One region of the Saccharopolyspora sp. SCSIO 74807 genome, then DNA from elsewhere that is predicted to be linked to it. Evidence: riboswitches for the same ligand, from Rfam matches in the RefSeq annotation. Region 1 holds a riboswitch; each other region holds the start of a gene.
What was found. Region 1 has a riboswitch for glycine ahead of gcvT (glycine cleavage system aminomethyltransferase GcvT). Riboswitches for the same ligand answer to the same signal wherever they lie in the genome.
Positions count from the first base shown of each region.

Region 2: it holds a riboswitch for glycine, as region 1 does, so the genes downstream of both, gcvP (aminomethyl-transferring glycine dehydrogenase) here and gcvT (glycine cleavage system aminomethyltransferase GcvT) in region 1, are expected to answer to the same signal.
Region 3: it holds a riboswitch for glycine, as region 1 does, so the genes downstream of both, gcvH (glycine cleavage system protein GcvH) here and gcvT (glycine cleavage system aminomethyltransferase GcvT) in region 1, are expected to answer to the same signal.

Region 1 covers NZ_CP146100.1:6,678,499-6,688,281, reverse strand. The annotation lists gene glyA (serine hydroxymethyltransferase) at 1-1,091, opposite strand, end outside; gene gcvT (glycine cleavage system aminomethyltransferase GcvT) at 1,239-2,354, opposite strand; glycine riboswitch at 2,488-2,584, opposite strand; glycine riboswitch at 2,585-2,697, opposite strand; gene V1457_RS30530 (TetR/AcrR family transcriptional regulator) at 2,902-3,537, opposite strand; gene V1457_RS30525 (long-chain fatty acid--CoA ligase) at 3,713-5,335, shown strand; gene V1457_RS30520 (acyl-CoA dehydrogenase family protein) at 5,368-6,546, shown strand; gene V1457_RS30515 (hypothetical protein) at 6,639-6,791, shown strand; gene V1457_RS30510 (hypothetical protein) at 6,893-7,036, shown strand; gene V1457_RS30505 (Tm-1-like ATP-binding domain-containing protein) at 7,111-8,373, shown strand; gene V1457_RS30500 (phosphoenolpyruvate hydrolase family protein) at 8,370-9,200, shown strand; gene V1457_RS30495 (SRPBCC family protein) at 9,229-9,666, shown strand.
Region 2 covers NZ_CP146100.1:4,313,148-4,322,930, forward strand. The annotation lists gene V1457_RS19740 (propionyl-CoA synthetase) at 1-1,252, opposite strand, end outside; gene V1457_RS19745 (hypothetical protein) at 1,671-1,895, shown strand; gene V1457_RS19750 (CDP-alcohol phosphatidyltransferase family protein) at 2,304-2,909, shown strand; gene gcvH (glycine cleavage system protein GcvH) at 3,101-3,484, shown strand; gene garA (glycogen accumulation regulator GarA) at 3,600-4,061, shown strand; gene V1457_RS19765 (bifunctional nuclease family protein) at 4,600-5,076, shown strand; gene V1457_RS19770 (MerR family transcriptional regulator) at 5,420-5,950, shown strand; glycine riboswitch at 6,089-6,190, shown strand; gene gcvP (aminomethyl-transferring glycine dehydrogenase) at 6,358-9,255, shown strand; gene V1457_RS19780 (HesB/YadR/YfhF-family protein) at 9,337-9,621, shown strand.
Region 3 covers NZ_CP146100.1:557,768-567,550, reverse strand. The annotation lists gene V1457_RS02570 (ABC transporter permease) at 1-370, opposite strand, end outside; gene V1457_RS02565 (ABC transporter ATP-binding protein) at 370-1,401, opposite strand; gene V1457_RS02560 (hypothetical protein) at 1,495-2,070, opposite strand; gene ald (alanine dehydrogenase) at 2,419-3,534, opposite strand; gene V1457_RS02550 (glycoside hydrolase family 30 beta sandwich domain-containing protein) at 3,638-5,053, opposite strand; glycine riboswitch at 5,233-5,323, shown strand; gene gcvH (glycine cleavage system protein GcvH) at 5,464-5,838, shown strand; gene V1457_RS02540 (L-serine ammonia-lyase) at 5,865-7,226, shown strand; gene V1457_RS02535 (DUF202 domain-containing protein) at 7,302-7,628, opposite strand; gene V1457_RS02530 (YidH family protein) at 7,631-8,056, opposite strand; gene V1457_RS02525 (SSI family serine proteinase inhibitor) at 8,162-8,572, opposite strand; gene V1457_RS02520 (AMP-binding protein) at 8,754-9,783, opposite strand, start outside.

The sequences.
Region 1 (9,783 bases):
ATCGGCGGGCGCGGGTCGCCTGGCACGGCGTTGCGGTTGACGGTGATGCCGATCTCGTGGAGGCGGTCTTCGGCCTGCTTGCCGTCGAGTTCGGAGTGGCGCAGGTCGACCAGCACCAGGTGCACGTCGGTGCCGCCGGAGACCAGCTGCACCCCGGCGGTGCGGGCGTCGTCGGCGCAGAGGCGTTCGGCCAGGGCTTGGGCGCCTTCGATGGTGCGGCGCTGCCGGTCGGCGAACTCGGGGGACTGGGCGGTTTTGAACAGCACCGCCTTGCCCGCGATCACGTGCTCGAGGGGGCCGCCTTGCTGGCCGGGGAACACCGCGGAGTTGAACTTCTTGGTGAACTCGTCGTCCGCGGAGAGGATCACCCCGCCGCGCGGGCCGCCGAGGGTTTTGTGCGTGGTCGTGGTGACCACGTGCGCGTGCGGCAGCGGGTTCGGGTGCAGCCCCGCGGCGACCAGCCCGGCGAAGTGCGCCATGTCGACCATCAGGTACGCCCCGACCTCGTCGGCGATCTCGCGGAACCGGGCGAAGTCGAGCTGGCGCGGGTAGGCCGACCACCCGGCGATGATCATCTGGGGTTTGTTCTCGCGGGCCAGGCGGGCGAGTTCGTCCATGTCGACCCGGTGGTCCTGCTCCGAGACGTGGTACGGCACCACGTTGTAGAGCTTGCCGGAGAAGTTGATCCGCATCCCGTGGGTGAGGTGCCCGCCATGCGCCAGGTCCAGGCCCATGATCGTGTCACCCGGCTTGAGCAGCGCGAACATCGCCGCAGCATTGGCCTGCGCCCCCGAGTGCGGCTGCACGTTCGCGAACGACGCGCCGAAGAGCTCCTTGGCCCGATCGATCGCCAACTGCTCGACGACGTCCACGTGCTCGCAACCGCCGTAATACCGCTTGCCCGGATAGCCCTCGGCGTACTTGTTCGTCAGCACCGACCCCTGCGCCTGCAACACCGCCTGCGACGCGAAGTTCTCCGACGCGATCATCTCCAGCGTGTTCTGCTGCCGCGACAACTCAGCGCCGACCGCGGCCGCCACCTCCGGATCCACCGCCGACAGCGAATCGTTGAACAGGTCCGGTGCGGACATCGCATTGCCTCCTGTGCTCGATGTGGGCCCTGCACGTGGGCTCTGAATGTGCTCGATGGGCTCTGAATGGTGATGTGGGCCGTGCCGGATGCGGGCCGCGCTGCCCTCCGGCCGGCGTGGGCGTGCGGGCATCTCGCCCGCGGGTGGTCAGTTCGACCGTCGGTAGAACGGCAGCTCGACGACCTGCACGTCGATGCTCCTGCCGCGGATGTCGACCTTCAGCTCGGTGCCGGGCGCGCTGTGCGCGCGGTCCACGTAAGCCATCCCGATCGGATGTCCCAGCGTGGGCGACGGCGCACCGCTGGTCACCTCGCCGACCTCGGCACCCGCGGCGTCCAGCACCGGGTACCCGTGCCGCGGCGCGCGGCGCGCATCGGTGCTGAGCCCGACCAGGGTGCGTTCGGTGGGCTCCTCGGCGACGCGGGCCAGCGCGGCCTTGCCGACGAAGTCACCCGGCTTGTCCAGCTTCACCACCCGCCCGAGGTTCGCGTGGAACGGGGTGAGGCCGGTGGAGAGCTCGTGGCCGTGCAGCGGCATCCCCGCCTCCAACCGCAAGGTGTCCCGGCAGGACAGCCCGGCAGGGGCCAGCTCGTGCTGCTGCCCGGACTCGGCCAGCGCGTGCCAGACCGCCGGGGCGTCGGCGGGTGAGGTGAACAGCTCGAAGCCGTCCTCACCGGTGTAGCCGGTGCGCGCCAGCATCACCTGCGCGCCCGCGACCGTGCTGCGGTAGCCGGCGAAGTACTTGACCGTGGACAGGTCCGTGTCGGTCAGCGGCGCGAGGATCTCGACGGCCTTCGGGCCCTGTACCGCGATCAGCGCGTAGTCCGCGGAAACGTCCTCGTACGCGGCGTCGAAGCCCTGCACGCGCCGTTCCAGCTCGGCGGAGACCACGTCGGCGTTCGCGGCGTTGGCGACCACCAGGTATTCCTGCTCGGCCAGCCGGTAGACGATCAGGTCGTCGAGCACGCCGCCGTCGGCGTCGCAGAGCATCGTGTAGCGGGCACGCCCGGCCGTTATGCCGGATGCCTTCGCCACCAGCGCGTAGTCCAGCGCCTCGGCGGCCTGCGGGCCGCTGATCCGGATCTCGCCCATGTGCGAGAGGTCGAACAGGCCCGCGGTGTTGCGCACCGCTTGGTGCTCGGCGGTGTCACCGGAGTAGCGCACCGGCATCTGCCAGCCCGCGAACTCGGTGAAGTGGGCGCCTAGCGCTCGGTGCACCTCGTGGAGAGGTGTCTGACGCGCGGAGGGCGGCGACGACGTCATGGTGCGGAACTCCTCCTCATCGGCACCGATCACGTCCGAGGACCGGCTGCGGCCACTTCCAGCGGAAACCATAGCCCCAGCGGAAGCTGCAGCTCGAGCACCTCGGCGGCGACGGGCGCGGTGGGCGCCGGCCGGCCTCCCCGGAGTCATTGGCCTGAGAGTTTCGCCGCGCTCGTGCGGCTTGCACCGTGGGCGAGGGATGCGGATCCCTGCTTTTCTCCGTGATCGCCTGCTGTCGTGCGGTGCGGGGCCTGAGAGTTTGGTGGGGAGGATTGCTCCTTCGGCGCTCCACGGCCGCATACCAGGGGCTCCTGGTGGGGGGAGTCTCTCCCGCACGACGTCGTCGGCGGCTGTTCAGTTGGGCTTTCGGTTGCTGGCTGACGCTACGGAGATCACGTTTCGCAGTCAACCGAACGTGAGCCCTGTCCCGTCACGAATAGTGTTCTTCGGATTCGCTGCGTAGCGGTGTCGGTGGCTTGCACGGTCGGCTGCTCGGCGGCTGCGCCGCCGGCGAGGCGAAGATCGAAAATTCAGTATTAATGATCAATCACGACGTGTTCGCTGCGACCAGCTCGAACTGCGCGCGCAGACCATCCACCAGCGCTCGCAGCGCCAGCTCGAAGCTGTCGTCGTCGATCTCCGCGGCGTGCTCGCGCAGCTTGTGCGCCTGCCGCAGGTGCGGGAACCGGTCGTCGTAGATCTCGGCGTCGTCCGGGAACCCGCCCGCGAACGAGCCCATGGCGGAGCCGACCACCAGGTACTTCGTGGAGGCCCCGATCATGGTGGCGTAGCGCGGCGGCCAGCCCGCGCTGGTCAGCCCGCCGTGCACGGCGTCGGCGCGGCTGAGCGAGGTCTCCCGCCGGGCCGGTCCCGAGGCCATGAACGGCACCAGGTTCGGATGCGCGGCCAGCGCGGCCCGGTAGGAGCGGGCCCAGCGCAGCAGCCCGGTGGTCCAGTCGGTGCCGAAACCGCTGGTGTCCACGCTGGCCATCACGCCGTTGGCGATCTCGTGCAGCAGCGCGTCCTTGGTGGCGACGTGGTTGTACAGCGAGGCGGCGCGCACGCCGAGCGCGTCGGCGAGGCGGCGCATGGACAGCGCTTCGAGGCCGTGCGAATCGATGATCTCCAGCCCGCAGGTACGGATGCGTTCGGAGGTCAGCAGCGGGCTCTTCGGCCGTCCCATCCGCGCTTCCCCCTGTTCGACGCTCCGCTCCGGGGTCTTCCCGGCACCGACAGTGTCCGGTGCTGCGCTCTTGCCGCAGCGCTCGGGGTGGTCCTAGAGTCCAAAACTAACGACGTTAGTTGCCGGGTGTCCACTTCTCGCGGGACGCCCGGCGCGTCCGGCGAGGAGGCCGCCGATGGTCAACGACGACAGTTCGATTGCGCAGCCGACGACGCCCGGCCAGCGGTCGACGACGCTGTCCCTGGCGTCCGTGCTCGCCGAGCCGGCCCGCCTGCGGCCGTCGGCGACCGCGGTCATCGAGGGCGACCAGCACGTCGGCTACGGGCAGCTGTGGGAGCAGGTCCGCGCGCACGCCGCAGCGCTGCGCGGACGGGGAGTGCAGCCCGGCGACCGGGTCGCGATCGTCGCACCCAACGTCATCGACTTCGTGCGCGCCTACTACGCCGTGCTCACCGCGGGCGCCGTCGTGGTGCCGGTGCCGCTGCTGCTGGTGCCGGACGAAGCGGCGCACCTGCTGCGCGACTCGGGCGCCAAGCTCGTCATCGGGCACACCTCGCAGCGCGCGCTGGCGGAGGAGTCCGCGCGCCGCGTCGGCGTCCCGGTGCTGACCGTCGGCCCCGGCGGCGATCCGGAGGCCTCGCCGGAAACCACCTCACTGACCGAACTGGCCGCGGCCGCCGAACCGGTGGCGTCCTTCGCGACCCGCGCCCCCGAGGACCCGGCGGTCATCTTCTACACCAGCGGAACCACGGGACGCCCCAAGGGCGCCGTGCTCACGCACCTCAACCTGGTCATGAACGCCGTGGTGAACGCCTTCGACGCGAACGACACCCGGCGCGACGACAAGGTGCTCGGCTGCCTGCCGCTGTTCCACGTGTTCGGCCAGACCGTCTCGCTGAACACCACGTTCCGCGCCGGTGCCGCGCTGGTGCTGCAACCCAAGTTCGACCCCGGCGAAGCTCTCGAGCTGATCCGGCGGCACGAAGTCACCCAGCTCAACGGAGTGCCGACGATGTACATCCGGATGCTGGAAGCCGCCGGGCCGGAAACAGCGCTGCCCAGCCTGCGGCTGTGCGTCTCCGGCGGCGCCGCGCTGCCGGTTGCGGTGCTGGAGAACTTCGAGCGGCGCTTCGGCGCGTCCATCCACGAGGGCTACGGGCTGTCCGAGACCTCGCCGACCGCCACCGTGAACCAGCCGGCGTTCGGCGCGCGCGCCGGAACCGTGGGGCACCCGCTGTGGGGCGTCGACGCCGAGGTCGCCGACCCGGACGTCGACGACCGCATCGAGCTGCTGCCCACCGGCCAGACCGGCGAGATCGTCATCCGCGGCCACAACGTGTTCGCCGGCTACCTCGGCGACCCCGCGGCCACCCGCGCCGCGGTGGTCGACGGCTGGTTCCGCACCGGCGACATGGGCCGCAAGGACGCCGACGGCTACCTGTCCATCGTGGACCGCAAGAAGGACCTGATCATCCGCAACGGCTACAACATCTACCCGCGCGAGGTGGAGGAGCTGCTGATCCGGCACCCGGCCGTCGCGCAGTGCGCGGTGATCGGCCTGCCCGACCCCGAACGCGGCGAGGAGATCTGCGCGGTCGTGGTCCCCGAACCGGGCGAGCTCGCCGACGATTCGCTGTCCGGGGCGATCCGGGCGTGGGCCGCCGAGCAGACCGCGCACCACAAGTACCCGCGCCGCGTCGTGTTCGTCGACGAACTGCCGCTCGGTCCCAGCCACAAGGTCCTCAAGCGCGAACTGCGCGAGCAGCTCACCGAGACGAACACCGCCGCTCGCGGCTGAGCCCGGGCCGGATTCGGAAAGGAACAGCACTGATGGTCGACTTTTCGCTCACCGAGGAAGAGCGGGACATCCGCGACTGGGTGCGCACCTTCGTGCAGCGCGAACTCATGCCGCTGGAGCAGGAGGTGCTGCGCCGCGAGCGCAACCACGAGCGCGGGCTGACCAAGCAAGAGCTCGGGCAGCTGCGGCAGAAGGCCCGCGACGCCGGATTCTGGGGCGTGCAGACCCCGGAGGAGTACGGCGGGATGGGGCTTTCCGCGGTGCTGACCGCGCTGATCGAGATCGAGCTGGGCCGCACGTTCGTGCCGTTCAGCTTCGGCGGCTACGCCGACAACATCCTCTACCACGCCAACGAGGACCAGCAGCGGCGCTACCTGCTGCCCACCATCGAAGGCGAGCGCAAGTCCTGCTTCGCGATCACCGAACCCGGCGCCGGATCGGACGCGAAGGACATCCGCACCACCGCCCGCAAGGAGGGCTCGGAGTGGGTGATCGACGGCGAGAAGACGTTCATCACCGGCGGCATCGACGCCGACTTCACGATGGTCTTCGCCGTCACCGACAAGGACAAGGGCGCCGACGGCGGAGTCACCTGCTTCCTCGCCGACCGGGACGCGGGCTGGAAGTCCGAGCCGATCGAGATCATGGGCGAGTGGGACCGGCAGCCCGCCGCGCTGCAGTTCGACGGCGTGCGGGTGCCGGAGGAGAACGTGCTCGGCGAGGTCGGCGGCGGCTTCAAGCTCGCCATGCAGTGGATCGGCCGCGGCCGGTACCTGCTGCCCGCCCGCGCGCTCGGCGGCTGCGAACGCATGATGGAGATGTCCATGGACTACGCGCGCAGCAGGAAGACCTTCGGCGCGCCGATCGCCGATCGCCAGGCCATCCAGTGGATGATCGCCGACTCCGCGGTGGAGATCGAATCGCTGCGCTGGCTGGTGCTGCAGGCCGCGTGGCAGTCCGACCAGGGCATGGACTCGCGGCACGCGCAGAGCATCGCCAAGCTCTACGGCGGCACCCGCGCCAACGAGATCGTGGACCGGATGATGCAGATCCACGGCGGCATGGGCTACACCCGCGAACTGCCCATCGAGCGCTGGTACCGGGACATCCGGCTGCTGCGCATCTTCGAGGGAACCGACGAGATCCAGCGCCGCACCATCGCCCGCAACCTGCTCAAGGGGCACTCGTCGGTCAGCGGTGTGCTCGGCTAGGAGCGTTCGCGGGGCTGCAGGGCTCGATCGGGTGCCCGAAATGCCGGTACCCTGTGGGTAACCGTGCCCGAACGGTCCGAGTGGGAGCGACCATGTCTCTGTTCAAGAAGGTGACCGACTTCGCCAAGAGCCCGCAGGGCAAGAAGGCGATCGACCAGGCCAAGCGCTACGCGTCCGACCCCAAGAACAAGGCGAAGATCGACCAGGTCAAGAACCGCTTCATGGGCAAGGGCAAGAGCCAGTGACCTGAGCCCGCAAGCGACGGCCCCCGGCGAAGTCCGGGGGCCGTTCTCTCGCCCGGGAAATGAGCGGCAGCGCGTGGTAGTAGGCGGTTGGCGTGGTGACGATGGTTCTGAGGTTGAACGAGGTGCACGAGCACCCGCCGCGCGAGGCCGCCGAGCGGGAAGACCGCGAGGAGCTGCGCGCCCGTGAAGTTCGCCGGTTCCTGGACGAGGACGCGGAGCTGCTGGGGTCGCTCGCCGATTGGTGATCAACGGGCTGTGTCCGGACCGCTTCGCGAAGTAGGCTTCGGCTCCGGTGGACCCCGACGGCGAAGGCGGTGCGATGGGCCGGGCGTACGTGGTGGGCACGTTCGACACCAAGGGTGCGGAGTTGCGGTACGTGGCCGGTCTGGCCGCGGCCGGCGGTGTCCGGGTCGGCACCGTCGACCTGAGCACCTCCGGCGATCCCGCCGACAACCCGGACGACGTGGACGTCTCCGCCACCGAGGTCGCGGCCGCGCACCCGCGCGGAGCCGGCGCCGTGTTCACCGGCGACCGCGGTTCCGCCGTCGCGGCGATGGCCGAGGCGTTCGAGCACTGGCTGACCGCCCGCGACGACGTCGCCGGTGTGCTGGGGCTGGGTGGCTCCGGCGGCACGGCGCTGATCACCCCGGCGATGCGCGCGCTGCCGGTCGGGGTGCCGAAGCTGATGGTCTCCACCGTGGCCGCGGGCGACGTGTCCGGCTACGTCGACGCCTCGGACATCGCGATGTTCCCGTCGGTCACCGACGTGGCCGGGCTGAACCGGATCTCCCGGCGGGTGCTGGGCAACGCCGCGCACGCGCTCGCAGGCGCGGTCCGCGACCCCGTCCCACCGGCCGATGACCTGCCCGCGGTGGCGCTGTCGATGTTCGGCGTGACCACGCCGTGCGTGACCGCGACCGCGCGCGGGCTCGGTGCCGGGTTCGACCCGCTGGTGTTCCACTCCACCGGCACCGGTGGCCGGGCGATGGAGAAGCTGGTCGACGACGGGCTGATCGCGACCGTCCTGGACATCACCACCACCGAGGTCTGCGACCTGATCGCCGGGGGAGTGATGAGCGCGGGCGAGCAGCGCCTGGACGCCATCGCCCGCACCGGCGTGCCCTACGTCGGCTCCTGCGGCGCACTGGACATGGTCAACTTCGGTGCCTTCGACACCGTCCCCGAGCAGTACCGCGAGCGGCACCTCTACCGGCACAACCCGCAGGTCACGCTGATGCGCACCACCGCGGACGAATGCCGCCGCATCGGTGAGTTCCTGGCCGCGAAGCTCAACGCCTGCTCCGGTCCGGTGCGCTTCCTGCTGCCCGAAGGCGGGCTGTCGGTGCTGGACGCGTCCGGCCAGCCCTTCCACGACCCCGCGGCCGACGAGGTGCTGTTCGAGACGCTGGAGAACGAGGTCCGGCAGCACGCCGACCGGCAGGTGCTGCGGCTGCCGCACAACATCAACGACACCGAGTTCGTCGACGCGCTGCTGCGGGAGTTCCACGCCGTGCGGGAAGCGGGCAGTCCTGCAGCAGCGGTTGGGCAGCCAGCGGGCAGGCAGACAGGAGGGCGGGAATGACGCAGTTCGACCGGGCGGCCCTGCGCCGCCGGTTCCGCGACATGGCCGAGCACGGCGAGCCGATCATCGGCGGCGGCGCGGGCACCGGCCTGTCCGCCAAGTGCGAGGAATCCGGCGGGATCGACCTGATCGTGCTGTACAACTCCGGGCGCTACCGGATGGCCGGACGCGGTTCGCTGGCCGGGCTGCTGGCCTACGGCAACGCCAACGACATCGTCGTGGAGATGGCGAGCGAGGTGCTGCCGGTGGTGCGCCGCACGCCGGTGCTGGCCGGGGTGAACGGCACCGACCCGTTCCTGCGGACCGGGCCGTTCCTGGCGAAGCTGCGCGAACTCGGGTTCGCCGGGATCCAGAACTTCCCCACGGTCGGGCTCATCGACGGCAACTTCCGGGCCAACCTGGAGGAGACCGGGATGAGCTTCCGCCAGGAGGTCGAGCTGATCGCCGAGGCGCACGAGGCGGACCTGTTCACCACGCCGTACGTGTTCTCCGCCGCCGACGCGCGCGCGATGACCCGCGCCGGTGCGGACATCATCGTCTGCCACATGGGCCTGACCACCGGCGGTTCGATCGGCGCGGAGACCGCGAACGACCTGGACGGCTGCGTGAACCTGATCGACGAGTGGTCCGCGGCCGCCGCCGAAGTGCGCGAGGACGTGCTGGTGCTGTGCCACGGCGGCCCGATCGCCACGCCGGACGACGCGGCCTACGTGCTCGGCCGCACCAAGCGCTGCCACGGCTTCTACGGCGCCAGCAGCATGGAGCGCCTGCCGGTCGAGCAGGCGCTCACCGAGCGGACCCGCGAGTTCAAGAACCTCAAGCGGTGAACCCGGCTAGAACGAGGAGGAATCTGCGATGGCGCGTGCCTACGCGAGTGCGGTGATCCCGGCCCCGGCCGAACAGGTCTGGGAGCTGGTGCGCGAGTTCAACGGGTTGCCGGACTGGCACCCGGCGATCGCCAGCAGCGAGATCGAGAGCGGCCGGTCGGCAGGCGAGATCGGCGCTGTGCGGCTGCTCGGCCTCCCCGACGGCGGCGGCGCGATCCGGGAGCGGCTGGTGGCGCTGGACGACACGGCCCGCTCCTACACCTACGACATGATCGAAGGCCCGTTCCCGATCCGCACCTACCGCAGCACCATCACGGTCTTCCCGATCACCGCAACGGGGCAGGCGTTCGTCGAGTGGTTCGGCGACTACGACACCGAGGCTGCCGAGGAGAGCAAGCTCGAGCAGACCTTCGGCGGCGGTGTGTACGCCGCGGGCCTCAAGGCACTCGTGGAGCGCTTCTCCTGAAGACTGCCGGGGGAGTGCCGGTAAGCGGCTTCGCCGCTTCAAGATGAAGAACCCGCGCACGGCTCAACGGGTGAACGGACCGCTCGACCGGCGAGGACCGGGCGAGCGGTCCGCTTG
Region 2 (9,783 bases), 2.4 Mb from region 1:
AACCGGGCACCGGCACGGTCGGCGAACCCGGCTTGACCGGCATCGGCTCCAGCCCGCGCAGGTTCGCGCAGATCGGCCAGCCCGTCTCGGTCTGCCACCAGTGGTCGATCACCGGAATCCGCAGCCGGTCCACGGCCCACTGGTACGTCTCGGGATCCAGCCGCTCGCCTGCCAGGAAAAGGGTCTGCAGGCTGGAGATGTCGTAGCGGTCGAGCTCCCGCGCCTCCGGATCGACCCGCTTGATCGCGCGGAACGCGGTCGGTGCGGTGAACAGCGCCTTCACCCGGTGCTCGGAGATCACGCGCCAGAACGCACCGGCATCCGGCGTGCCCACCGGCTTGCCCTCGTAGACCACCGTGGTCGCCCCGGCCAGCAGCGGCGCGTACACGATGTAGGTGTGCCCGACGACCCAGCCCACGTCGGAGGCCGTCCAGAACACGTCGCCGGGCCCGATGTCGTAGATCGCGCCCATCGACCAGTGCAGCGCCACCGCGTGCCCGCCGTTGTCCCGCACGACGCCCTTGGGGCGGCCGGTGGTGCCGGAGGTGTAGAGCACGTAGAGGGGATCGGTCGCCGCGACCGGCACGCAGTCGGCAGGTTCGGCCGTCGCGACTAGTTCGTCCCAATCGACGTCGTCCGGGCCGAGCTCGGCGGGGGCCTGCGGCCGCTGCAACATCACCACACCGCCCGCGGGCCGGTGCTCGGACATCCGCAGCGCCTCGTCGACGATCGGCTTGTACTCCACCACCCGATTCGGCTCGAGCCCGCAGGAGGCGGCCACGATCACCGCCGGCTGGGCATCGTCGATGCGCGCGGCGAGCTCCTTGGGCGCGAATCCGCCGAAGACCACCGAGTGCACCGCCCCGATCCGCGCGCAGGCCAGCATCGCCACCAGCGCTTCCGGGACCATCGGCAGGTAGATGATCACCCGATCGCCCTTGCCGACACCGCGCGAGCGCAACGCGCCCGCGAACCGCGCGACCCGGTCCAGCATCTCCTGGTAGCTCCAGCTGAGCTGCTCACCGGCCATTGCGGAGTCCCAGATCACCGCGGTCCGCGCGCCGTGCCCGTCCCGCACGTGCCGGTCCAGCGCGTTGAAGCAGGTGTTGAGCACACCGTCGGCGAACCACCGCCCGGAATCCGCCAGCGCCCGCTCCGGTGCCCGGTCCCATTCGATGCCGCGGGCGGCATCGAGCCAGAACCCGTCCGGATCGGACAGACTGCGCCGGTGCGCGTCGGCGTAGGCGCCCATGACCACGACCTCCCACGTGCGGCTGTTCAGGTGCCGAAGTCCTACCGCACGGCACCCGTTCGCGCCAACAACCTGCGGCCACCGGTCGGAATACCCGCCGCCGCGCGCCGTGTTGGGCGGGTGGCACCGCACCCGTGCCGCCGTCCCCGGCGAGCGTCCACAACGGACCGCAGGAGTGCCCCGAACTGCGGCGGCGAGCGGGCCTCGCGACGAGCGGTCCTCCCGCTTCGCCCGCGCCGAACCGGTGCGCGGACCGGCTCGTGCAGCTCGGCGCCCTCGCCCGCCCGCTTGGCGCGACACGCCCGGAACTGCGCGAATGACCGGTGATCCATGGAACACAATTCGCCGGGAGGGGAGGCGGCGGAGCTAACGCGGGATGCGGCGCGACCGACAACCGTGATGGAGGTGCCAGGTAGTGATGAGTGCGGATACGACGGTGCGCGAAGCCGGGCCGGACGGCTCCGGTGGGGCCGGTGAACTGCCGACCACGCCGAGCAGCGTGGTGTGGAGCCGCGGCCACTCGTTCGTCCTCGAAGGCGTGGGCGGCCGGGCGCGCTGGGCCGGTGTCGACGACCGCGGCCGCGCCCGCTTCCTCACCGATGCCGAGCTGCAGCGGCGCGGCTGGAGCCACGCCCGTCGCTGAACGGAGCCACCCGCGCACCCGGCTCGGCGCAGCCACGGCCGCCACGGCCGGTGCCGGGGGCGTGTGGCACCCTGACGCGAGTGGACGCCGAGCGTCCATCGGGCCGGAGGCGCAGGTGAGCGCCGTACGGCGGATCGCACAACCGTGTCAGGGAGGGCTGTGGTGCAGGACGCCGACGGCACCACGGCCGGACCGCGTGGCCGGGGTGGGGCGCAGGATTCGGTGCCCCCGGAACCGTCCCGGCATCCGGCTCCGGACCGATCGGAACCGGGCGAGCACCCCGAGGCGTGCGAGCATCCCGAACCAGGCGAGCACGCGGCGCAGCCACCGGCGGACGACTCCGCGCAGCGACCGGCGGACTCGTCCGGTCCGGATGACGCCGAAACCGCAGCCCCGCCCGATCCCGGCATCGCGCACATCAAAGAGGTCGCCGCGAACGTCTGGGACGACCCCTGGCTGACCTGGCCGAACCTGCTCAGCGTGCTGCGCCTGGCCGGTGTCCCGCTGTTCCTCTGGCTGCTGCTGGGGCCGCAGCAGGACCTGCTTGCCCTGCTGGTGCTGGTGATCAGCGGGGCCACCGACTGGCTCGACGGCAAGCTCGCCCGCTGGCTGAACCAGTACAGCCGCGTCGGCGAGCTGCTCGACCCGGGTGCCGACCGGCTCTACATCGTCGCGACGCTGATCGCCTTCGTGCTCCGGGACGTGATCCCGTGGTGGGCCGCGGTGGCGCTGATCGGCCGCGACGTGGTGCTGACGCTGTGCTTGCCGGTGCTGCGCTGGCACGGGTTCGAGCCGCCCGAGGTGCACTACCTCGGCAAGGCCGCGACCTTCTGCCTGATGTACGCGTTCCCGCTGTTGCTGCTGGTGCAGGAGGACTTCGCGTTCGAGCAGGTCGTGCGCCCGCTGGCGTACGCCTTCACCGGCTGGGGCGGCGTGCTGTACGTGTGGGCCGGTGTGCTGTACCTGATCCAGGTCTTCGCGACCGTGCGGCTGGCCAGATCGAACCGGACCTGACCGCGGCGCAGCCGGCCGCAGTGCGCGTGCGCTGCCGGCGCCACCCGCGCTGCGGAGTTGATCACGTCGCGGCTGCCTTGCGGTCCGCTGCGGCCTCGACCTACGCTCGCGACGCCCGCGGCGATCATCGCGGGTGAGGCGGAGGCGCTGCGAAGTCCCGCCGGCCGAGCGACCAGGAAGGCGGGACCCAAGTGGCCCCGGAAGGGATCAAGTACACCGAAGACCACGAGTGGGTGCTGCGCACCGGCGAGGACACCGTCCGGGTCGGCATCACCGACTACGCCCAGCAGCAGCTCGGCGACGTGGTGTTCGTCCAGCTGCCCGATGCGGGCGAGGCGGTGCAGGCCGGTGGCGGCATCGGCGAGGTGGAGTCGACCAAGAGCGTCTCGGACATCTACGCCCCGGTCGCCGGCGAGGTCGTCGCCCGCAACGAGCGGCTCGACGAGCAGCCCGAGCTGGTCAACTCCGCGCCGTTCGGCGACGGCTGGATGCTCGAGATCAAGCTGGCCGACCCGGCGGCGCCGGACGCGCTGCTCGGCCCGGAGGACTACCAAGCCGTCATCGACCAGGCATGATCGTCGATCTCCGCACCGCGGCCGGATCGTTGTGGGACTCCCGCGTCTGCCACCTGGAACGGCGCGGTACGTTGGAACGCACTTGCACGACCCATCCGCGCAGAGGAGAGCTCAGGTGAGCCAGAACGACGGGCCCGGCGGCGTTCCGCCGGAGCAGTCACCGGAGACCACCTCGGTCTTCAGGCCGTTCCTGTCGGAATCGGAGAGCACCGAGAGTGCGGCTCCGGAGCCTGCGGCCTCCGGAGTCGACGCGCTGCCCGCCGGGTCCGCCCTGCTGGTGGTCAAGCGCGGCCCGAACGCGGGGTCGCGATTCCTGCTCGACCGGGAGACCACCAGCTCGGGTCGGCACCCCGACAGCGACATATTCCTCGACGACGTCACCGTTTCCCGTCGCCACGCCGAGTTCCGGCGCGAGGGCAGCGACTTCGTCGTCGTGGACGTGGGCAGCTTGAACGGGACCTACGTCAACCGGGAACCGGTGGACACCTCGGTGCTGGCCAACGGCGACGAGGTGCAGATCGGCAAGTTCCGGCTGGTGTTCCTGACCGGGCCGATCGACGGCGGCCAGGGACGCTGAAGGTCCGCGGCCGTTCCGCGACGGGGCGGCGTCCACGGCGCCGCCCCGACGGCATCCGAGGCGATCGTCCGATCGCGGCACCGGAGGCGATCATCCGATCGCCGGGTGCGGAGCCGCCGGTCCGTCCTCGCCCGATGCCCTCCGCGAGGCTCTGACCAGCGGTTGGCCGTTGGGGCTGCGGTGTATCGTTGCTGTGGGCGTCGTTGCGCTGCAGCAACCGGCAGGGCGCGGGAACTCCCCGTTCGCCCGGAGCCCGCAGCGGGCGAACGATCTCGGCAGCATCGCGAACGGCACCGGCGAGCGGAACCGGAGTCGGTCGACGAACAAGGGCCTGCACCGGCGGCACCGGCGTTCGCGCGCGGTCCGGCGAGCAGGCGGTACGAACCGGAAAAAGCCGTTCAGCGAGCGGAAAATCCGGCCGGAGGCGATGGCCAGTGGTAGGCGTGTCCGCCGTATCGCGGGTAGCGTCGGAGGCGTCGGTGCGCGATCCTCGACCAAGGATGTCACGCTTCGGCGCGCTGGAGGAGGCGATGAGACGATGAGCAGCGAGATGCGCGTCGTCGGCGTGCGAGTGGAACTACCAGCCAACCAGCCGATTCTGCTGCTGCGCGAAACCGACGGTGAGCGGTACTTGCCGATCTGGATCGGATCGGTGGAGGCCACCGCGATCGCGCTGGAGCAGCAGGGTGTGCGGCCGGCCAGACCCCTGACCCACGATCTGCTCAAGGACGTCATCGGCGCCCTCGGGCGGGATCTGGAGCAGGTGCGGATCACCGATCTGCAGGAGGGCACGTTCTTCGCCGAGCTGATCTTCGACGGGGACGTGCGGGTCTCGGCCCGCCCGAGCGACTCGGTCGCGCTGGCGCTGCGGGTCGGGGTGCCGATCCACGCCGACGAATCGGTGCTGGACGAAGCCGGGCTGATCATCCCGGACGAGCAGGAGGACGAGGTCGAGAAGTTCCGGGAGTTCCTGGACTCGGTCTCGCCGGAGGACTTCCGGGGCGCGGATACCTGACCGCCCCGGTGCGCCACGACGGCTCCCGCTGCCGAGAGGCACGGGAGCCGTTCGCATTTCCGGCCCGGTGGCGGGGAATTCCCGGTGGGGTGTCCGCCCGGCGGGGGTGCGTCCGCGCGTCGCGTTGACCCGCCCACGGGGTGGGCTTACCGTCGTTGCAACGCGAATTGCTCCGATGTGATTTTCCAGGTCGGGCGCTCGCGGCCCGGTCGCGGGAGCTCCGGGGCGGCAGCCGCCCGGTGCGGTTGTTCCCGGTGGTTCGCCGGCCCCGGTGGCCGGACGAGGGGAGGCAGGCGTGGTGGAGCGAGCACCCGGCGAAGATTCCGCGCAGCAGCCGGAACCGATGGCCGACCCCGCGTTGCCGGATCCCGCGCTGCCGGACGAACTCGTCGGCTACCGCGGACCCGCGGCCTGCCAGATCGCCGGAATCACCTACCGGCAGCTCGACTACTGGGCCAGGACCAAGCTGGTCGGCCCGTCCATCCGCAGCGCCGCCGGTTCGGGTTCGCAGCGGTTGTACTCGTTCAAGGACATCCTGGTGCTGAAGGTGGTCAAGCGGCTGCTGGACACCGGGGTCTCGTTGCACAACATCCGGCTGGCGGTGGAGCACCTGCGCGGCCGCGGGGTGCGCGACCTGGCGAAGATCACGTTGTTCAGCGACGGCACCACGGTCTACGAGTGCACCTCCGCGGAAGAGGTCGTCGACCTGCTGCAGGGCGGGCAGGGCGTGTTCGGCATCGCGGTCAGCGGTGCGATGCGGGAGATCACCGGCACCATCCACGAGTTCCCGGCGGAAAGAGCCGACACCGCCGACCCCGAAGAGCCCGTCGATGACGAGCTGTCCCGCAGGCGTCGGGACCGGCAAACGGGCTGAACCGGTTCGGCGGCCCCGGCCCGGGGATTTCGCGTGGACACGGTGCGTGCGCAGCGCGTCCGGTGCGTGGGACGTTCGGACGCGACGAAGATCGCACCGGTCGGCGCTCACTGGATCGGGTAGGGTGCGAGGCATCGCAGACCCCGTGCGGGAGAGTCCGCCGGTGATCCGGTCGCCGGCGGCGCCGAAGGAGCAAACCCTCCCCGACAACCTCTCAGGCGGCTGGACCGCACGGGCGAGATACCTCTGGAAAGAGGTGCCACCGGACGAGGTGGCGCCCGCCGACGGTGCAAGTCCGGTCCGACCGGGCGAAGCTCTCAGGCGTTCGCGATGCGGACAGTGACAGAGGGGGAGGGCAGCACACAACGCTGCCGCCCTGTGTCCGCTGCGATGAATGAGGTGTGGCGATGACGACCGAAGACCGGATCCCGCTGGCCGCCCTGGAACACGGAACCCCGTTCGCCGACCGCCACGTCGGGCCGCTGCCCGCCGAACTGGCCCGGATGCTGGACGTGATCGGCGTCGGCTCGCTGGAGGAACTCGCCCAGTCCGCGGTGCCGTCCGGCATCCGCGAGCGCGACCTGCACTTGGCGCTGCCGGAACCGGCGACGGAGGCGGAGGCGCTCGCCGAGCTGCGCGAGCGCGCGAGCCGCAACCGGCCGCACACCGAGATGATCGGGCTCGGCTACCACCCGACGATCACGCCGCCGGTGATCCGCCGCAACGTGCTGGAGAACCCGGCGTGGTACACCGCCTACACGCCGTACCAGCCGGAGATCTCGCAGGGCCGCCTGGAGGCGCTGCTGAACTTCCAGACCATGGTCGCGGACCTGACCGGGGTGCCGGTCTCGAACTCCTCGATGCTGGACGAGTCCACCGCCGCGGCCGAGGGCATGACCCTGGTGCGCCGCGCGGGACGGAACAAGTCGCCGCGGTTCGTCGTGGACGCCGACACCATGCCGCAGACGCGTTCGGTGATCGAGACCCGTGCCGAGCCGCTGGGCATCGAGATCGTCGAGGCCGACCTCTCCGCCGGTCCGCAGGGCCTGCCGGAGGGGGACTTCTTCGGTGCGCTGCTGGCCTACCCGGGCGCATCGGGCGCGCTGCGCGACCACGAGGCGATCATCGCCGAGGTGCACGAGCGCGGCGCGATGGCCGTGGTCAGCGCCGACCTGCTGGCGCTGACGCTGCTGCGCGCGCCGGGGGAGATCGGTGCCGACGTCGTGGTCGGCACGACGCAGCGCTTCGGCGTGCCGATGGGCTTCGGCGGCCCGCACGCCGGGTACATGGCGGTGCGCAAGGGCATCGAGCGGCAGTTGCCCGGCAGGCTGGTCGGGGTGAGCGTGGACGCCGACGGGGATCAGGCTTACCGGCTCGCGCTGCAGACCCGTGAGCAGCACATCCGCCGCGAGAAGGCCACCAGCAACATCTGCACCGCGCAGGTCCTGCTGGCCGTGATGTCGTCGATGTACGCGGTCTACCACGGCCCGGGCGGGCTGCGCGCCATCGCGCAGCGGGCGCACCGGATGGCGGCGGTGCTGGCCGAGCGGCTGCGCCGCGGCGGGGTCGAGGTCGTGCACGCGGAGTTCTTCGACACGATCGTCACGCGGGTGCCGGGCCGGGCGGCGGAGGTCGTCGACGCCGCTCGCGGCGAGGGGATCAACCTGCGCCACATCGACGCCGACCACGTGGGCCTCAGCTGCGACGAGACCACCACCCGGGAGACGCTGCTGAAGGTCCTCAGCGCGTTCGGGTTCGGTGGCGAGACGCTGACCGGGGTGGACGAGCTGGACGCGGAGACGGCCGACGCGCTGCCCACCGCACTGCTGCGCACGTCCGACTACATGACGCACCCGGTGTTCCACACGCACCGCTCGGAGACCTCGCTGCTGCGTTACCTGCGCAAGCTCTCGGACACCGACCTGGCGCTGGACCGCAGCATGATCCCGCTGGGCTCGTGCACGATGAAGCTCAACGCCACCGCCGAGATGGAGCCGGTGACCTGGCCCGAGTTCGCCGAGGTGCACCCGTTCGCACCCGGGCAGGACGCGGCGGGGCTGCTCGAGGTGGTGCACGACCTGGAGCGCTGGCTGACCGAGATCACCGGCTACGACGCGGTCAGCGTGCAGCCGAACGCGGGCAGCCAGGGCGAATTCGCCGGTCTGCTGGCCATCCGCGCCTACCACCACAGCCGTGGTGAGGCGGCGCGGGACGTCTGCCTGATCCCGGCCAGCGCGCACGGCACGAACGCCGCCAGCGCCGTGATGGCCGGGCTGCGCGTGGTCGTGGTGCGCTGCGACGACCAGGGCAACATCGAGATGGACCACCTGCGCGAGGTCGTCGAGCAGCACCGCGACGACCTGGCCGGGATCATGATCACTTACCCGTCCACGCACGGCGTCTACGAGGACACCGTGCAACAGGTGTGCGGGCTGGTGCACGACGCGGGCGGGCAGGTCTACGTCGACGGCGCGAACCTCAACGCGCTGATCGGGCTGGCCCGGATGGGCCGGTTCGGCGCGGACGTCTCGCACCTGAACCTGCACAAGACGTTCTGCATCCCGCACGGCGGCGGTGGTCCCGGCGTGGGGCCGATCGGTGTTCGCGCGCACCTGGCGCCGTTCCTGCCGAACCACCCGCTGCAGCCCGCGGCCGGTCCCGAGACCGGGGTCGGCCCGATCAGCGCCGCGCCGTGGGGCAGCGCCTCGATCCTGCCGATCTCCTGGGCCTACGTGCGGATGATGGGTTCGGACGGGCTGCGCCGGGCCACGCTGACCGCGGTCGCCGCGGCCAACTACGTGGCGCGGCGGTTGGACGAGTACTTCCCGGTGCTCTACACCGGCTCCGGCGGGTTCGTCGCCCACGAGTGCATCCTGGACCTGCGCCCGATCACCAAGTCCAGCGGTGTGACCGTGGACGACGTGGCCAAGCGGCTCGCCGACTACGGGCTGCACGCGCCGACGATGTCGTTCCCGGTCGCGGGCACGTTGATGGTGGAGCCGACCGAGAGCGAGAACCTCGCCGAACTCGACCGGTTCTGCGCGGCGATGATCGCCATCCGCGGGGAGATCGACAAGGTGGCCGCCGGGCAGTGGCCCGCCGACGACAACCCGCTGGTGCAGGCGCCGCACACCGCCCCGGCGCTGGCCGGTACGTGGGAGCACGCCTACACGCGCGCCGAGGCCGCCTACCCGCTGGGCACCTCGGAGGCGAAGGTGTGGCCTGCCGTTCGCCGCATCGACGGCGCGCGCGGTGACCGCAACCTCGTGTGCTCGTGCCCTCCGCTTTCGGCCTACGAGGCATGATCGCGCGGGGGTGAGCGGGCGACCGGCCGGATGCACTACGGTGGGCGGTTCCATCCGACCGCCTCCGAGAGGAGTGCAGCAATGCTCACGATCAGCGAGAGCGCAGCCGAGGTCATCAAGGTCGTGCTGGCCGGTGGTGAATCGGGCGAGAGCTCGGGGCTGCGGATCGCGCCGGTCGCCAACGCGTCCGGTGAGGGCGAGCTCCAGGCGGCCATCGCCAGCGAGCCGCAGGCCGACGACGAGGTGGTCGAGGAGTCCGGTGCCCGGGTGTTCCTCGAGCCGCAGGCCGCGTCGCTGCTCGGGGACAAGGTCCTCGACGCCGAGCGCGACGACAACGGTGAGCTGAGCCTGGCCGTTCGGGAATGAGCTGATCGGCCCGCCGCCGCGTGGTGGCGGGCCGATTTCGTTCGGATCGAAGTGCGGCTCGCTGGGCGGAGTCGCTTTGGAACCGGAGTTGTTCAGGGACCGAAGCCGCTTTCTGCCCGGAGCCCCTTTAGGACCCGGAGCCCCTTTAGGACCCGGAGCCGC
Region 3 (9,783 bases), 570 kb from region 1:
CGGCCAGCACGTTCACCAGGCCGTAGAGCAGGCCCAATCCGGTGTAGCTGATCAGCTTCGCGCTCAGCACCGCTCCGCGCGAGCTGGCGGTCAGGTACGTCGTGGTGATGCTCTTGCTGCGGTGCTCGCCGGTGATCGCCAGCGCACCCAGCAGCCCAGCGAAGATCACGCTGAAGTTCGTCGACATCGACATGGTCAGCAGGCCCAGCGGCAACGGCCTGCCGATCTCCTGCTCGATCGAGTTGATGGTGCCGAATCCGGTGCCCATCCAGCCGGAGCCGAAGCTGATCACGGCGACCGGGATGAGCAGCGCCCACCACAGGTTGGTGGTGAAGACCTTCCGGAACTCGGACTTGATCAGGCCGCCCATCAGGCGCCACCTCCGAGGCCGTCGCGTTGCTGGGAGTCCGACTGCTGCGCTTGCTGGTACGGATCGGGCCCGTTGCCGGGTGGTCCCCAACCGCCCGCCGGGCCGTGCTCCGGCTGGTAGGCGCCCGCCACGTACTGGCCGCTGGTGAGCCGGAAGAACAGCTGCTCCAGGTCGACCTGCTCGTCCTCCAGCCCGTAGATCGCCACCCCGGCTTCCAGCGCGAGGTCCGCGACCGCCTTGGAGTCCGAGCCGGTGACGCCCAGCCGCCCGTCGGCGAGGTACTCCACCTCGTTGCCGGCTTCCTGCAGCTCGGTGACCAGTGTGTTCGGGTCGCTGGCCTGGACCAGCACGCGCGAGCTCTGCTGCGCGCGCAGTTCGTCGAGGTGGCCGTTGTAGACGCACTCACCGCGACTGACGATCACGACGTGATCGACGGTGTGCTCCATCTCCCGCAGCAGGTGGCTGGAGACCAGCACCGTGCGCCCGGACGCGGCGAACGATCGCAGGAAGCTGCGCAACCACGCGATGCCCTCCGGGTCGAGGCCGTTGGCCGGTTCGTCCAGGATCAGCACCTGCGGATCGCCCAGCAGCGCGGTGGCCAGCGCCAGCCGCTGCCGCATGCCCATCGAGAACCCGCCCGCGGCGCGGCCCGCGGCGCCGGTGAGCCCGACGAGTTCCAGCGCGTGGTCGACCTGCTGGTCCGGCACGTTCATCGCCGCGGCGTAGCAGCGGAGGTGGTTGCGCGCGGTGCGCGACGGGTGGAAGCTCTGCGCCTCCAGCACCGCGCCCACCACGGTGGCGGGGTTGCGCAGCTGCGCGAACGGCACCCCGTTGATCGTGCTCGAGCCCTCGGTGGGGTTCACCAGCCCGAGCACCATGCGCAGCGTGGTCGTCTTGCCGGAACCGTTCGGTCCGAGGAACCCCGTCACCACCCCGGGCTCGACCGCGAAGCTGAGGTCGCGGACCGCGCCGACCTGGCCGAAGTTCTTGCTCAGGTGCTGCACCAGGATCCGGCCGCTGCCGTCGTGCACACGCTCCTCCATCGTCGCCGTTGGCGCGCCGGTGCTCGGCGCGGCCACCATCCTGCCTGACGGTGCAGCGGTGATCGTCCAGGCGTGGGCGGGTCAGCCGCCGCGGTGCGGTGGCCAGGAGATTTGCCGCTCCGCGCCGGACGCGGCGGTGCGGCTGCGAGGCACCCGGTCGAACTCCAGGTGACCGCCGACCGGCGGGAAGCGGTGGGGGCGCGGGTCGTGCGCGAGCGCGGTGAACTCCGGCCCCGGCGATGCGGTGCCGGGTTCGCCGGTTTCGTCGTCGTGCCACTGCGGCCAAATCGGGATCTCGCCGGTCTCGCCGGAGTCCGCGGCATCCCCGGCGTCCTGCTCGGGGTCGTGCTCGGGCGGCGGGAACTGCGGGGCGGGTTCGGCCGTCGCCTGCCCGAACCGGTCGCCGATGAGCTGGCGGTGCACCACCAGCCACACCTCGCACGGCCACCGCCGGCTGCGCAACGTTCCCGAACAGGCAGGGCAGTGACCGTCGAGATCGGGCTGGTGCCGGGCCAACAGCGCGCGGAGACCTTCGGTGAGGCGGCGCAGCTCGGAACGCGTCACCGGCAGCAGGGCCTCGGCGCCGCCGTCGGCGGCCACTCGGTCCAGTCGCGCCAGCCGGTCCAGGACGGCCTCGCGCATCTTCGCCTCGTCCACGGTGGGCTCCCCCGTATTCTCGGGCCCGATCGTCGGCCCTTCGCGTCCGGCCGGGTCGCGGCCGGTGCGCCGAGCGCGGGCGCCCGCGGCCGATCTTCGCGCCCTCCCATCGGCAGGTGTCCGGCCGAGCTGCACCCGGACGCGTCGAACTCACTCCTTCGGGTGGTTATCGATTCGGCTGCCGATTCGAGTCGCCGACGCGCTCCGCGTCGTCGGAAATCAGGCGTTCGTGGCCTACACTGGTGTTGGCGGCCCGCTCCCGGTGACCCCCAGGCCGGTTGAGCGGGCCGCCCCATACGTTCCGTGCAGCGCTCCGGGGCTCTCGCCCCCGTCAGTCCAGTACCCCCGTCAGTCCAGTACCGCGGACGGATCCGTCAGCGGCAGGTCGTGCGCCTCCGCGACCGCTGCGTTCACCAGCTTCCCGCCGTGCGTGTTCAGCCCGCCCGCCAGCGCCGGGTCCGCCGCGCACGCCGCGCGCCACCCGTGATCGGCGATGCGCAGCGCGTACGGCAGCGTCACGTTGGTGAGCGCGTGCGTCGAGGTGTTCGGCACCGCGCCCGGCATGTTGGCCACGCAGTAGAACAACGAGTCGTGCACCCGGTAGGTCGGGGCGTCGTGCGTGGTGGGCTCCGAATCGGCGAAGCAGCCGCCCTGGTCGACCGCCACGTCCACCAGCACGCTGCCCGGCTTCATCCGCGACACCAGCTCGTTCGAGACGAGCTTCGGGGCTTTCGCGCCGGGGATCAGCACCGCGCCGATCACCAGGTCGGCCGCCTGCACCGCGGATTCCACGGTGTACCGGTTCGAGGCCACGGTGCGGATGCCGCCGCGGTAGTCGCGGTCGATGTCGCGCAGCTTGTCGACGTTGGTGTCCAGCAGTTCCACGTCCGCGCCCATGCCGAGCGCGACGGTCGCGGCATTCAGCCCCGCGACCCCGCCGCCGATCACCACGACCCGCGCGGGCGCCACTCCGGGAACACCGCCGGGCAGGACACCCCGCCCGCCGCTGGGACGCAGCAGCGCGTAGGAGCCGACCTGCGGGGCCAGCCTGCCTGCGACCTCGCTCATCGGCGCCAGCAGCGGCAGGTTCCCGCCGGGTGCCTGCACGGTCTCGTAGGCGATGCCGGTGACCCCGGCGCGCATCAGCGCCCCGGTCAGCTCGGCCGATGCGGCCAGGTGCAGGTAGGTGAACAGCAGTTGCCCCTCGCGCAGCCGCGGGTACTCCTCCGGTACCGGCTCCTTCACCTTGAGCACCAGTTCGCCCGCTGCCCACGCCTCGTCCGCCGAACCGACCAGCTCCGCCCCCGCCGCGAGGTAGTCCTCGTCCGGGATCGACGAGCCGGACCCCGCGCCGGCCTGCACGAACACCTCGTGGCCGTGTGCGCGCAGCTCGTGCACGCCTGCCGGGGTGCACGCCACTCGGTACTCGTGGTTCTTGATCTCTTGCGGCACCGCGATCTTCACCCGTGCTCCCTTCCGCGTGGCTGCCACCATCCTCCGCCGGTACGCCGCGCCCGTGCTCGTCGCCGCGGTGCCATCGGCGCGGTGGACGCGCCGCGCGAAGGGCTCAGCCCGGCCAGCTGAAGGTCGCCAGCCCGCCCGCGGGCAACGTGTAGTCGAAGGCGCGGTTCTGCGCGGACACGGTGAAGGTCTGCTCGCCACCGGTCGGGTTGTGCGCGATCAGCGCGATGGAGCCGTCGGGGTTGCGGAACGCGGCGTTGCGGACTTCGCCGAGGTCGTTCGAGCCGACCCGGACGGCCCCCGGCCGCACGAACTTGCTGGCGTGCCCGAGCGCGTAGTACTCCGCGTTGTAGCGCACGTCCCCGCCATCGACGGTCGTCACGCCGGTGCAGTCGGTGCAGGCGCCGTCCAGGACCGGCCCGTGCGCGGGATCCAGCGCCAGGTTCCACAGCAGCACGCTGCTCGCGTGGTTCCGGGTGCCGCCGATGATCAGGTTGTCGGCCTGCCAGGCCAATGTGTCGCGGAAGGTGTTCGCGGGGTCGGCTGATTCGGTGCCGGAGCACTCCGTCAGGTGGATCTCGGCGTCCGGATGCGCTTCGTGCACCGCGGACTGCGCCGACGGGTCGCCGCCGTAGCAGTGGAACGCCGCGCCGTCGGTGTACTGCGCGGCGGCATCGAGGACCTGGTTCGGGTAGTCGACGTCGTCCCAGTTGTGGTCGTAGGCGAACACCTCGGTCCCCAGCCCGGCCTGCTCGAGCTTCGGCCCGAGGTCGTTGCGGACGAACGCGGCCTGCGCGTCCGGTGCCATCGGGCTGCCCGGGTACGACTCCTGCGTGTTCAGCGGCTCGTTCTGCGGGGTCAGCGCATCGATCGGCACACCAGCCCGCTGGTACGCCTGCACGAACTTCACCAGGTAGTCGGCGAACACCTGGTAGTTCTGCGCGGGCAGTTCGCCGCCGATCATCGAGCCGCCGGATTTCATCCAGCCCGGCGCGCTCCACGGCGTGGCGACCGCGTTCAGCTCCGGCGAGAGTTCCTTCGCGCGCCGCAGCAGCGGCAGGATGTCGGCCTCGTCGTGCGCGATGGAGAACTCGGACAGGTCGTAGTCGTCCTGGCCCGGAGGCACCTCGTCGTAGCTGTAGACCTCGCGCGCGAAGTCCGAGGCGCCGATCACCTGCCGCACCGCGGTCAGCCCGATGCCCTCGCGCTGGTCGAACAGCTCGGTCAGCAGTTCGTCGCGCCGCGGCGAGGCGTTCATCAACGCCGCCGACGAGTCGGTCAGCGCCGCACCGAACCCGGTCATGGTCTGGTGGGTCTCGCCCGGATCGACGGTGATCGTGCGATGCCCGCCGCCCGAGCCGAACTCGACGTCCGGCTGGCGCGCGAGCAGCTGCCCGCCGTCCTGAGTGGTCAGCCACACGCCGACCGACGGCTCGGCGTGCGCCGCAGGCGCGAGCACGAGACCCGGCGCGAACGCCGACAACACCAGCGCAGCCAGCTTTGACCTGCGAGTTCCGCGCACCGGAACCTCCCGTCGATCGGTTCCCGACCAGGGTGGTTGAACCAATCTCGCGGTGGCTAGCGCCGTTCGGCGGCACCTGCGCACCGACCATCGGGCGTGCCCGGTCCGGTGGGAGGGGCTTTGCCAGCCGCAGCGGTGCGTTTATCGTTGCCGCACACGCGACAACCGCATACCGCCGCAGAACCCGGGCGGGAGAGACCCTGCGCAGCAGGGCGCCGAAGGAGCAAACTCTCCCCGCAAACTCTCAGGCACCATGACCGCTCGGGCGAGGCGACTCTGGAAAGCGCGCGCTCCGGCGCCGCACCCACGGTGCAAGCCGCCTGCGGCGGTGAAGCTCTCAGGTTCCGCAACAGAGGGGGAGGCCCAGGACCCGGGCACGACCGTGCCCACGACGCCCTTCAGGAGCCTCCATGTCCCTGCCCGAGCAGCTGCGCTACACCGAAGAGCACGAGTGGATCGAGGACCGCGGTGACGTGGTCCGCATCGGTGTCACGCCGTACGCGGCTGAAGCGCTCGGCGACATCGTCTACGTGCAGCTCCCGGAGACCGGGGAACGCATCGAATCCGGCCAGTCCTGCGGCGAGCTGGAATCCACCAAGTCCGTCAGCGACCTGTACGCCCCGGTGACCGGTGAGGTCGTAGCGGTCAACGAGGCCGTCGTGGACGACCCGGCGGCGGTCAACGCCGACCCGTTCGGCAACGGCTGGCTGCTCGAAGTGCGCGCGGAGAGCACCGGTGCTGTGCTCACCGCCGAGCAATACGCCGCGTTCACCAGCGGCGAGTAGCCGAGCCAGGCCGGAAGGGGCAGGCCATGGCGATCAGTGTCTTCGACCTCTTCTCGGTGGGCATCGGGCCGTCGAGCTCGCACACCGTCGGCCCGATGCGGGCGGCGGGCCGGTTCGTCGCGGGGTTGCACCGCGACGGGCTGCTCGACCAGGTGGTGCGGGTGAAGGCCGAGCTGTTCGGCTCGCTGGGCGCGACCGGGCACGGCCACGGCAGCCCGAAGGCGGTGCTGCTCGGGCTGGAAGGCCACGACCCGGAGACCGTCGAGCCGTCCTCGGTCGAGCACCGGATGGACGAGGTGCGTTCCGGCGGCGGCTTGTTGCTCAACGGTGCGCGCGAGGTCCGGTTCGACCCCGACAAGGATCTGGTGATGCACCGGCGCAAATCCTTGCCGTTGCATCCGAACGGGATGCGCTTCAGCGCGCACGGGCCGCTCGGCGAGTCCGGCCCGCTGCGCGAAGCGGTGTTCTATTCGGTCGGCGGCGGTTTCGTCGTGGACGAGGACGCCACGGGCGCGGACCGGATCAAACCGGACGAGACTCCGTTGCGGCACCCGTTCAGCACCGGTGCGCAACTGCTCGAGCAGTGCTCGGAATCCGGCGCGCGGATCAGCGACGTGATGCTGGCCAACGAGCTGTCCTGGCGATCCGAGGAACAGGTGCGCGCGGGACTGCTGCACATCTGGTCGGTCATGCAGGAGTGCGTGGAAAACGGCTCCCGCAACGACGGGGTGCTGCCCGGTGGGCTCAAGGTGCGCAGACGCGCGGCGACGCTGCGGGCGAGCCTGACCGAGCGGGACGACCCGATGGAATGGCTCACGCTGTTCGCGCTGGCGGTGAACGAGGAGAACGCCGCGGGCGGGCGGGTCGTGACCGCGCCCACCAACGGTGCAGCGGGGATCGTGCCCGCGGTGCTGCACTACTACGCGCGGTTCGTGCCGGGCGCCGACGAGGACGGCATCGTGCGCTTCCTGCTCGCGGCCGGGGCGATCGGGGTGTTGTTCAAGGAGAACGCTTCGATCTCCGGTGCCGAGGTCGGTTGCCAAGGCGAAGTCGGTTCGGCGTGCTCGATGGCCGCCGCCGGGCTCGCCGAAGTGCTCGGCGCGACGCCGGGGCAGGTGGAGAACGCCGCGGAGATCGGGGTGGAGCACAACCTCGGTCTCACCTGCGATCCGGTGGGCGGTCTGGTTCAGGTTCCGTGCATCGAGCGCAACGCGGTCGCCTCGGTCAAGGCGGTCACGGCCGCGCGGATGGCCTTGCGCGGCAACGGCAGCCACGTCGTCTCGCTGGACAAGGCGATCCGCACGATGCGCGACACCGGCCGGGACATGAAGGTCAAGTACAAGGAGACGGCCCGCGGCGGTCTCGCGGTGAACGTGATCGAGTGCTGAGCCTGCGGGGAACGGGTCGTTCACCGCAGGCCAGCGGTTCCGCTGGATGGTCCGCGGAAAAACCGCGGCGGTCCGCTACAGGATCAGCGCGTAGGCCAGTGCGGTGGCTGCGGCCACCAGGGACAGAGCGGTCACGCCGGCGTGCAGCACTCCGTCGGGGAGCGGCTCGTCCGCTCGGAGGTTGCGTTCGGCCCGCCGGTGGCGGCGCCACGCCAGGAACGCGATCACTGCTGCCACCGGCAGGAACACCGCAGCGGACACCGCGGCGGCCACTGCGCTGCGGTGCGCGATCAGCCGCAGCAGCACCGCCATCCCGGCGACGAAGGCCATGATCGTGCGCAACCACGCGAGCGTGGTGCGCTCGACCTGCAAACCGGGATCCCAGGGCTCCTCGTGCGGCACGCTCAGAACCCGGTGATCAGCAGCAGGACGAACGAAGCCACGCCGATCGCGCCGAGGCCGTAGCCGATGAACGGCGCGAGCTTCGGCGACGGCAGCGGTGCGCCGGTGCGCAACGCGCGCTCCAGCCGCACCCAGCGCCCGAACGCGGCCACGCTGCACACGACCCCCGCCAGCAGCAGCAACACCGCAAGGGCGGTGCGCAGCGGGCTGTGCGTCGCGGCCGCGGCGTTCAACGCCTCCACGCCGACCCCGGCCGCCATCAGCGCCAGCGCCGTCCGGATCCACGCCAGGAACGTCCGCTCGTTGGCGAGGGTGAAGCGGGGATCGGGTTCGGTGCCCGTGCCGTAGAGCCGCTGCGGCCACCGAGAAGCGGACGATTCCCGTTGCCCGTCCGGTCTCCCGGCGGATTCGTGCTGCTCTGCGGCCATGCCGTCACGGTAATACGTCCAGTGTGGCCAGTCGGTCGAGTAGTGGTGCCGCACACGCGAACGACCCCGCGCGAAAGCCTTGCGCGGGGTCGTCGTGCGGCGGGATCAGAAGTCGTACACCGCGCCCAGCTTCGCCGCGGCCACGCACTCGTTGCCGAACTCCTGCCGGAAGTGCACCGGCTTGCCCTGCCAGTTGCCGTGCGCGGTCGCCACGACGGGCTTGAGCACCATCGGACACGGCGTGGCCGCGTGGTTCTGGCTGAGCCGGTGGAAGTCCCCGCCCGCGTCCCGCAGGCTCGCGCAGGCGGCGTCCGCCCGCGGGTGCGTGCCGCCCGCCGGGTCGCAGCTCAGCAGCGTCGTGCGCGGGGTTTCGACGCCGTTCTCGGGTCCGACCGAGAGCGTGAAAGCGCTGCGCTCGGCCGCGTCCGGGGCCGCGTTGGCCACTCCCGCGGGCACGGACGCGGCGGTGAGCAGTGCGGTCAGCAGCAGGGTGCGGGTCAGTTTGGTGGCAGCCATGTCAGGTGCGCCTCCGGGGATTCGGGGAAGTGTCCGCTCAGATGTATCGGCACATTCCCGGTCCGAACCGCACCAATACTCAAAGATCACCGAATCGAGGTTCCCCCGGTGGCGCTTCGGTGACCATCAGTGATCAACGGCGGCGATGCCGATCGGCTGCCACCACTCGGTGGTGAGCAAGTCAGGAGTACAGCGACTCCAGCACTTCGGCGTACTTGTCGTGGATGGCGTGGCGGCGCAACCGCATCGACGGGCCGAGCTCGCCGCCCTCGGCGCCCCACGTGCGGTCCAGCAGCCGGTGCCCGCGGACCTGGCCGGACGCGTCGAGCCACGAGTTCGCCGCCCCGACCGCGCGGTCCACCTCGGCGAGCACCTCCGGGTGCCGGGCCAGTTCGGCAGGCGAGGTGCCGTCGATGCCGTGCTGCCGCGCCCATTCCGGAGCCGCTTCCTCGTCCAGCACCAGCAGCGCGACCAGGTGCGGCCGTCCGTTGCCGAAGACCAATGCGTGCCCGATCAACGGATGCGCTCGCAGCGCGTTCTCCACGACGTCGGGAGAGACGTGCTGCCCGTCGGCGTCGACGATGAGCTCGTCCTTGCGACCGGTGATCGAGAGGAAGCCGTCCGCGTCGACGCTTCCCGCGTCGCCGGTGCGCAACCAGCCGCCGGAGTCGGTGATCGAGCGGATCACCCCGTCGTCCTCGAGCCTGCCCGCGCACACCATCGGCCCGCGCACCAGCAGTTCGCCGTCCTCGGCGCGCACCTGGACACCGGGCAGCGGGCGTCCCGCGGTGCCCGGCCGGGTGCTGCCCGGGGAACCGGACGCGGTCCAGCCGGCGGTCTCGGTCAGGCCCCAGCACTCGAAGATCTCCAGGCCGCTGGCGGCGAACAGCTCCGGCACCTCCCGGTTCAGCGGCGCGGAACCGCTGGCCGCCCAAGTGGTGGCGTCGAGTCCGATCTTGGCGAGCGGATCGTGCCCGTCGGCCGAGGCGCGCAGTTTCGCCGCGAGCCGTTCCCACAACCGCGGCACGCCGACGAGCGTGTGCGGTCGGATGTCCGGCAGCGCATCGACGACCTCACTGATCCCGTTGCAGAAGTGCACGTGCGCGATGTCGTGGATGGCGCTGTACAGGCTGGTCGCGCGCTCGGCCATGTGCGCCATGGGCAGCGAGCAGACGGTGCGCGAGTGCGGCTGCGCGCCGGTGAGCCGATGC